DNA from 2 places in the Pseudooceanicola profundus genome. Region 1 is predicted to be linked to the other one. Evidence: riboswitches for the same ligand, from Rfam matches in the RefSeq annotation. Region 1 holds a riboswitch; the other holds the start of a gene.
What was found. A riboswitch is a leader RNA that binds a small molecule or an ion and turns the genes downstream of it on or off. The one in region 1 is predicted to bind thiamine pyrophosphate.
Positions count from the first base shown of each region.

Region 2: it holds a riboswitch for thiamine pyrophosphate, as region 1 does, so the genes downstream of both, thiM (hydroxyethylthiazole kinase) here and ACX9MO_RS17665 (YkoF family thiamine/hydroxymethylpyrimidine-binding protein) in region 1, are expected to answer to the same signal.

Region 1 covers NZ_CM142898.1:3,861,232-3,865,447, forward strand. The annotation lists gene ACX9MO_RS17660 (amidohydrolase family protein) at 1-1,025, opposite strand, end outside; TPP riboswitch at 1,276-1,389, shown strand; gene ACX9MO_RS17665 (YkoF family thiamine/hydroxymethylpyrimidine-binding protein) at 1,414-2,001, shown strand; gene ACX9MO_RS17670 (ABC transporter permease) at 2,006-2,785, shown strand; gene ACX9MO_RS17675 (ABC transporter ATP-binding protein) at 2,782-3,525, shown strand; gene ACX9MO_RS17680 (ABC transporter substrate-binding protein) at 3,522-4,216, shown strand, end outside.
Region 2 covers NZ_CM142898.1:1,392,766-1,396,981, reverse strand. The annotation lists gene thiD (bifunctional hydroxymethylpyrimidine kinase/phosphomethylpyrimidine kinase) at 1-133, opposite strand, end outside; gene thiE (thiamine phosphate synthase) at 130-741, opposite strand; gene thiM (hydroxyethylthiazole kinase) at 738-1,526, opposite strand; TPP riboswitch at 1,586-1,680, opposite strand; gene ACX9MO_RS06380 (sulfatase-like hydrolase/transferase) at 2,058-2,663, shown strand; gene ACX9MO_RS06375 (sulfatase-like hydrolase/transferase) at 2,670-3,644, shown strand; gene ACX9MO_RS06370 (HdeD family acid-resistance protein) at 3,922-4,216, opposite strand, start outside.

The DNA.
Region 1 (4,216 bases):
GCGGTCATCTCGCCCGGCGTGCCGGCCTGCGCGATATTGGCATAGAGGTTGGCCATCCGGATCAGCGAGACGTCTCCGAAGGGCGTGAAGGGGTTCAGCACATTGTTGGTGGAGAGCGTGGCCAGCAGGCCGGTCCCGGCCTGGCGGTGTGCCGCGAACATGCCCCGGGGGCTGAGCCGTTCGGTGTCGCGTCCCATGAGGAAGAGATCGGTGACGGGCAACACGGTGAGGGCAATCCCGGCACTGGCGAGCCGCTGGCACTGTGCCTCTGCCTCTCCCGGCGCCATGGCGGAGAGCTTGGTCACATGGCCGATCGAAGTGCGCCCGCCCCAGCCCCGCGCCTCGGTCTCGCGCAGCACGTGGGGGATGTTCGAGCCTGCCGCGTCAAGGTCGAAGTCGAGATGGAAATCCACCGCGACATCATACTTGCGGGCGAGGTCGAAGATCATGGAAACATGGCGTTCCGGGTCGGGATCGGTATAGGGGCAGCCGCCGACGAGATCCGCGCCGCGCGCAAGGGCCGCGTCCAGCATGGCGTAGCTCTCGGGCTCGTTGGTCAGCCCCTCCTGCGCGAAGGCGCAGAGTTCGAGCGTGATCGCATGGGCGTAGTCGGCGCGCAGATGCAGCAGGGCATCGAAACTCCGGAACCCGGCACGCGGGTCGATCTCGACAAAGCTGCGCATGCGCGTGGTGCCATGGGATATCGCCGCGCGCAGGACGGCCTCGGCCCGGGCGTAGACATCCGCCTCGGTGAAGGCGGCCTTGGCGCGGGCGGTCTCGCTGACGGCCTCGGCCAGCGTCCCGTGGCAGAGCGAACAGCGGTGCAGGATGCCCGCCTTGTCGAGGTGGATGTGGGTCTCCACCAGCCCGGGAGAAGCGAGCGCGCCGCCGCCCTCCTGTACCGGTGCCGCCACGTCGTCGCCCAGGCCAGGGCCGATGGCCTCGATCCGGCCCCCGCCGATGAGGATGTCGACGGCCGAGAGATGATCGGGCAGGCGGACATTGCGCAGGACGAGGTCTGTCATGGGAGGCTCCGGTGAGATCGGCGCGAGGTTACGCTGCGTGAGGTGCGCGGGGCAAGCGATTGGTGTGATTGCGGTCGAACATGTGCGTATTGAGCTTCATCGCATATGTTGGATAATGGGCGTTTGCTGGTCCGCTTGGCTTCATACAGAGCCGCCCGGGCCGGAGCCAACGGGACGGTTACTTCACAGCTCTCTGCGGCGGCCCATGACACGGGCTCTTGCAATGCGCCCGGCGCTGTGATTTCAGATGACGCATCCACAGGGGTGTCCCGTACTGCCGGGGCTGAGATGCGGGTGGCAAGCCCACGGACCCTCAAAGCTGATCTGGATCATGCCAGCGGAGCAAGGAGGACCCATGTTTATTGGCGCCCAAGTCTCATTGTACCCCATGACCGGCGACTTCGTCCCGGTCATCATGGACGCGCTCACCGCGTTCGACCCCTATCGCGAAAAGCTGCGCGTCGAGACCGACGACATCTCGACCCTCATCGTCGGCGCACCCGAGGTGGTGTTCCCGGCGCTGCGGGATTTCTATGTCGCCGCCGCCGCGACCCGGCATCACGTTGTCCTGCGGGTCACCCTTTCGCGCGGCTGTCCGGGCGAGCCGGATGACCCGATGTGCGCGACCGGTGCGCTTGCCAATCCGGACACGCCTGTTGCGCAGCGCATCGAGGAGGCCCGGGCCGCCGTCGAGGGGGCCGACCAGACGGGCGAGGAGGCCGCCGCGCAATTCTCGCTCTACGTCATGGGGGAGGGGCAGCACATGGACGAGATCTATGGCTGCATCGATTTCCTGAAGGGCAGCGGCACCTTCGACCGGTCCAAGAACTTCTGCACGCGGATCACCGGGGACGCGGGCCCGGTCTTTGCCACGTTGCGCGAAGGCTTCTGCCGGTTCGGCGCGCCGGAAGGCCATGTGACCATGGACCTGACCGTCTCGGCGAATTCCCCCAGCACGCGCAAAGCCGCCGCTTGATCCGATGGACATCGCACATGTGTCCCGCGCGGCGGCGCGCGGGCTGAAACGGGCTGCGCCTGCGCTCGTCTCGGTCATCCTGATCCTGCTGGGCTGGGAGGTCTACGTCGACCTCTCGCGCATCTCGGCCACGGCGCTGCCGGCGCCGTCGCGGGTGGCGGCGCAGGGCTGGCAGGCCCGCGCCGTGCTGGCGGAGAATGCGCTTGCCACGCTCACCGCGACGCTCTCGGGCTTCGCGGTGTCGCTGGCCTGTGCCTTCGTCCTGTCGGTGGCGATCGACTTCGTGCCGCTGCTGCGCCGGGCGCTGTTCCCGGTCTTCGTGATCAGCCAGACCCTGCCGCTGGTGGCCATCGCGCCACTGGTGGTGCTGTGGTTCGGCTTCGGACTGCTGCCCAAGATCCTGCTGGTGGCGCTGGTGACCTTCTTCCCGATGCTGGTGGCGCTGGTCGATGGCTACGAGGCGACGGACCGCGACATCACCCGCCTGCTGCGCAGCATGGGCGCGGGGCGCGGTCAGGTCTTCTGGCGGGCGCGGCTGCCCTCGGCGCTGCCCTTCTTCTTCGCGGGGCTGCGGATCTCGATCACCTATGCCGTGGTGGCGGCGATCTTTGCGGAATACGCGGGCGCGGCGCGGGGGCTGGGGATCTTCATTCTGAACGCCAAGAACAACTTCCGCCCCGACCTCGTGCTGGCGGCGGTCTTCGTCAGTTCGGCCCTGACGCTGGCGCTCTTCGCTTTGGCCGTCCTGGCGCAATACATGTCCCAGCCATGGAGGCGCGCATGACCCTGCGGCTGGACGACCTGCGCCTGACCCGGGGCGTGACCCATGTGCTGGACGGCGTGACGCTGGAGGCGCGGGAGGGCGCGTTCATCTCGATCCTCGGGCCCTCGGGCGCGGGCAAGTCGACGCTGTTCGAGCTGCTGCTTGGCAGTCTCGCGGCGGACGGCGGCCAGATCAGCTACAACGGTCAGCCGGTGCGGGGGCGCGATCTCTTTGCCTTCATGCCGCAGCGCGACGCGCTGATGCCGTGGCGGCGGGTGATCGACAATATCGCCCTCGGGCTGGAGGTGCAGGGCCTGCCGCGCCGCGCCGCGCGGGAGCGGGTGCGCCCGCTGCTGCCGCGCTTCGGTCTGGAGGAGTTCGAGACCCACTGGCCGCATCAGCTTTCCGGCGGGATGCGGCAGCGCGCGGCGCTGGCCCGGACGCTGGTGCAGGACCGGCCGCTGCTGCTGCTGGACGAACCCTTCGGCGCGCTGGATGCGCTGACCCGCACGAGGATGCAGCGCTGGCTGGAAGCCCGCCTGCAGGAGACCCGCGTGACCACGCTGCTCGTCACCCATGACGTGCGCGAGGCGGTGGCGCTCTCCGACCGTATCTACCTTCTGTCCACCCGTCCGGCCCGCGTGGTGGAGGTCTTCGACGTCCCCCAGCCGCGCCCCCGGATGGAGACCGGCCCCGGCGAGGAGGCGCTGGCGCTGGAAACCCGCATCCTCCGAACACTCCTTGAAGGAGAGAGAGAATGATCCGCCTGACCCTGACCACCCTTGCGGCAAGCCTGCTGGCCGCGCCGCTGATGGCCCAAACCGAGCTGCGCGTCGCGCTCGACTGGACGCCCAACACCAACCACGTGGGTCTCTACGTGGCCGAGGCGGAGGGCTTCTACGACGAGGCCGGCCTCGACGTTGAGATCCTGCCCTATACCGATACCTCCGCCGGCACGCTGATCGCCAATGGCGTGGCGCAGTTCGGTATCCTCTCCAGCCTCAGCCTCTTCACGCAGGGCACTGCGGGCGCGGACCTGAAGGCCACCTATGCCGTGGTCCAGCATGAGACCGGGCGGCTGGTCTTCGACGGGCGGCGCGAGGATATCCGGACGCCCGCCGACCTCGACGGCAAGATTTACGCGGGCTTCGGGTCCAACTGGGAGGAGGCGCTGATCTCCTCCATGATCCGCGCCGCGGGCGGCGAGGGCAGGTTCGAGACGGTGACGCTGGGGACTTCGGCCTACGAGGCGCTCGCCAACGGGCGGGTGGATTTCACGCTGGAGGTCAGCACTTGGGAGGGCGTCAACTCGGTCCTGCTGGACCGCCCGCAGACGGCCTTTGCCTATGCCGATTACGGCGTGCCGGATCAGCACACCACGCTGATCGGCGGGCAAGGTGCGTGGCTTGCCTCGCATGAGGCGGAGGCGACGGCCTTCATGGAAGCGACCCG
Region 2 (4,216 bases), 1.9 Mb from region 1:
TGTTCTGGGCGGTCAGCGCGGTGATCACGCTCATGCCATAGCCGCCATTGGCCGAGATCGCCTTGAGGTCGGCCTGAATGCCGGCACCTCCGGAGGGGTCCGAGCCGGCGATGGAAAGGATGTTCGGGATCATGCGGTCCTCCAGGCGGTGCACAGGGCGCGGGCGGCCCCCGCCATGTCATCGGCCCGCGAGATGGCCGAGATCACGGCCAGACCGGCGCCGCCCGCGGCCTTCAGCGCGGCGGCATCATCCGATGTGATCCCGCCGATCGCGAGGCAGGGCAGGGCGGTGGCGTCACGGATCGCGGCAAAGCCGGCGTGGCCGATCGGCGGGGCATGGTCGGGTTTTGAACCGGTAGCATGGACGGGCCCCACGCCGAGGTAGTCGACCCCGCCTGGCACCGCGGCGATCTGGGCCTCCTCCTCGACCGACAGGCCGAGGATCATCCCCGGCCCGATGCGGCGCCGGATCGTGGCAGGATCGCCGTCGCCCTGACCGATATGCAGCCCGGCTGCGCCGCAGGCGACGGCGACATCGACCCGGTCATTCACGATCAGCGGCACACCGAGAGGTGTCAGTGCCGAGATCAGCGCCCGGGCCAGCGCCGCGAAATCCTCATCCCTCAAGGTCTTGTCGCGCAGCTGGACCCATCCGGCGCCACCCTGCGCGGCGGCGAGGGCCTGTTCGATCACGGGGCGGGCGGCCCCGGGATCGGTGATGAAGCAGAGCGGCGGGATCATGCGATGCTGATCCGTGCGCCCGCATCCAGTTCCTCTGGTCCCACCCCCGACAGCGCATCGAGGAACGCCGGCTGGAACGAGCCCGGCCCCTGCGCCCCGGCGCCGGCCCGCTCTCCGGCGAGGCCGTAGTAGGCGAGGGCCGCGACGGTGGCCTCGAACCTGGGTTGCCCGGCGACGAAGGCGGCGACGAGCCCGGTCAGGGAACAGCCGAGCGCGGTGACCCGGGGCATCAGCGCATGTCCGTTGGCGATCCGTGCCGCGCGCGCGCCGTCGGTGACGAAATCCACGGGGCCGGTGACGGCGACCACGGCGCCGCTGGTCCGGGCAAGGGCTCGGGCCGCGTCCTCGGCGGTGGCGACGGTCTCGGTGGCATCGGCCCCCTTGCCGGCCGCGGTGGTCCCGGCGAGGGCGAGGATCTCGGAGGCATTGCCCCGGATGACCGTGGGCCGCAGCGCGAGGAGACGTGCCCCAAGGGCCCGGCGATACGCCGTCGCGCCGACGGCGACCGGGTCGAGGACCCAGGGCACCTCCTGCGCGGCCGCGGCCTGCGCCGTCGCCTCCATCGCCTCGGCCCAGGGCGGGGAGACGGTGCCGATGTTGAGGCTGACCGCCTGCGCAAGCCCGGCGAATTCCGCCGCTTCCTCGCGGGCGTGGACCATCGCGGGCGAGGCACCCGCCGCCAGCAGCACGTTCGCCATGACGTTCATGGCCACGTAGTTGGTGATGTTGTGCACGAGAGGCGCGGTCTGCCGCATCTGTGCAAGGTATGAGCCGGGATGTTCCATCGTATCTCCTCCACGCGCCGGACGGCGGGAGGAACGCGAGGGGGCGGGCGGGGTGCGCCTGACCATCTCATGCGCCTCCCTCCGCCGGCATTATCCGGTTCAGGTTCTAAGGGTTCGTCTCAGCCCGGTTTCCCGAGCGCCCCTGTCGCTTCGCCTGCAGGGATGACATCCCCGCGACCGGGCGTCAAGCCGGGCCGGGGAGGCGGCGCCCCGGCGTCCCATGATCCCTGCGGTGCGGGCCGCAGGGGGCACCACTGCCCGAGGCGATGGCCGAAATGGCTGGGGGCGGGGCCGCGCACAAGGGGCAGCGCCCGCGCCGGCTGGCACGACGGGGGCGGCGTCAGAGCCATGGGCCGGTTGCTGCACGGTGGCGCCCGCGACGTCGCATGTAAGCCATTCTTTGCATGTGATTTTACGCTGCGTCACATGGGGCGTCGGGGGCTGAACAAACCTCGTCGACTCGCTCCAAACGTGTGCTACGCTGACTTTGTTAATTTTTGATTCCAAGATCTTGAAGTTAGGAGCAGAGTCATGTTTAGGACTTACGTCCTCGCGCTTCCCGTCACGGCCGCGTTTATGGCAGGAGCGGCCGTCGCGCAGGAGACAGCGGAGCAGCCGAACATACTTGTAATCTGGGGCGACGACATTGGCTGGTCCAACGTCTCTGCCTACGGGATGGGGATGATGGGCTACACGACGCCCAACATCGACCGGATCGCGAACGAAGGCATCCGCTTCACCGATCACTACGCTCAGCCCAGCTGTACCGCAGGTCGGGCGGCCTTCATCACCGGCCAGTACCCGATCCGCTCGGGCATGACGACGGTGGGGCAGCCGGGCTCGGCGCTCGGGCTGCAGGCGGGCTCGCCCTCGCTGGCGGAAGAACTGAAACAGGTCGGCTACCGCACCGGCCAGTTCGGCAAGAACCACCTCGGCGACCGAAACGAACACCTGCCGACGGTGCATGGCTTCGACGAATTCTTCGGCAACCTCTACCACCTCAACACGCAGGAAGAGGCCGAACAGCGCGACTACCAGAATTTCGGCAAGGAATTCTCCGGCTCGCTGGAGGCCTATGAAGAGCAGTTCGGCACCCGTGGCGTGCTGCACACCTTCGCCACCGACACGGACGACTAGACCGAGATGCCGCGCTTCGGCAAGGTCGGGATGCAGACCATCGAGGACACCGGCCCGCTGACGCAAGAGCGGATGAAGGCCTTTGACGAGGACGAGATGATCCCCAAGGCGATCGACTTCATGGCCGCCGCCAAGGAGGCGGGCGAGCCGTTCTTCGTCTGGCTCAACACTTCGCGGATGCACCTCTACACCCGTCTGAACGACGAGTGGCGTTATGCCGCGGAGCAGTATACCTCCGAGGCGGACCTCTACGGCTCGGGGATGATGCAGCATGACCATGACATCGGCCTCGTCCTCGACTGGCTGGATGAGCAGGGCCTGACCGACAGCACGATCGTCTGGTACTCCACCGACAACGGGCCGGAGCACAACTCGTGGCCCCATGGCGGTACGTCGCCGTTCCGCGGCGAGAAGATGACCACCTACGAAGGCGGCATCCGGGTGCCCTCGATGATCCGCTGGCCGGGCCACCTGCCCGAGCGCACCACGCTGAACGGCATCCAGGGCCACCAGGACATGTTCACCAGCCTGGCCGCCGCCGCCGGGATCGAGGACGTGGCCGCCGAGGTCATGGAAGAGAAGCAGCAGTATATCGACGGTGTGAACAACCTGCCCTACTGGATGGGTGAACAGGACCGCTCGAACCGCACCAGCATCTTCCACTACTATGAGAGCAAGCTGACCGCCGTGCGCATGGGGCCGTGGAAGTTCCACTTCTCCACCAAGGAAGACTACTACGACAACCTCGTGGGTCGCACCGCGCCGATGGTCTTCAACATCCGGATGGACCCCTTCGAGAGCTATTCCAGCGTCGATGCCTACGGGCACCTGATGCAGAAGGTCTCGTGGCTGATGCAGCCGATGAACGTGCTGATGCAGCAGCATCTCCAGACGCTGGCAGAGTATCCGCCGGTGCAGGGGGGCGCTTCCTTCGACATGTCGAACGTGGTGGAGCAGTTCATCAGCAAGTCGATGCAGTAACGCCGGCTTTTCCCGGTTCTGTTTCCCTCGTGCGGGCGGCATGCGCCCGCCGTCTCCTCTCTCCCGGGCCCTCGTGGTTCGGGAGTTTTTTCATGCCTTCAGTGTCGTGGTCGACGGGTGTGCCCGTCGGCGTTTGGCATCTACGTGACGGGCGTTTCGCCCTCGGTGTCCGGGCAAGGAAACTCCGAACGAAGAAACTCCGGGCAAGGAAAGTCCGGGCAAGGAAAAACGCCCCGCGCGGTCATCGCGCGGGGCGTTTCAGTCGTGTGTCCGGGTCTCAGGCGAGGGCTTCCATCTCCGGGTGCTTGCGCTGGAACAGGCCCAGCGTCACCATCGTCACCCCGCTGGAGATCAGCTCGATCGCCAGCAGGATGCCCAGCATGGTCAGCGAGGCCTGCAGGAAGTTCGAGAAGACCATCAGCGCGAGCGCCACGGAGACCACGCCGGAAATCAGCGACAGCCAGAAGAGCCCGGTGCCGCGCAGGCTGAAGGCCAGCACGATCTTCAGCACCCCGTTCACGAGGAACATCACCGCGACCATCATGGTCAGCGTGACGATGCCCACGAGCGGG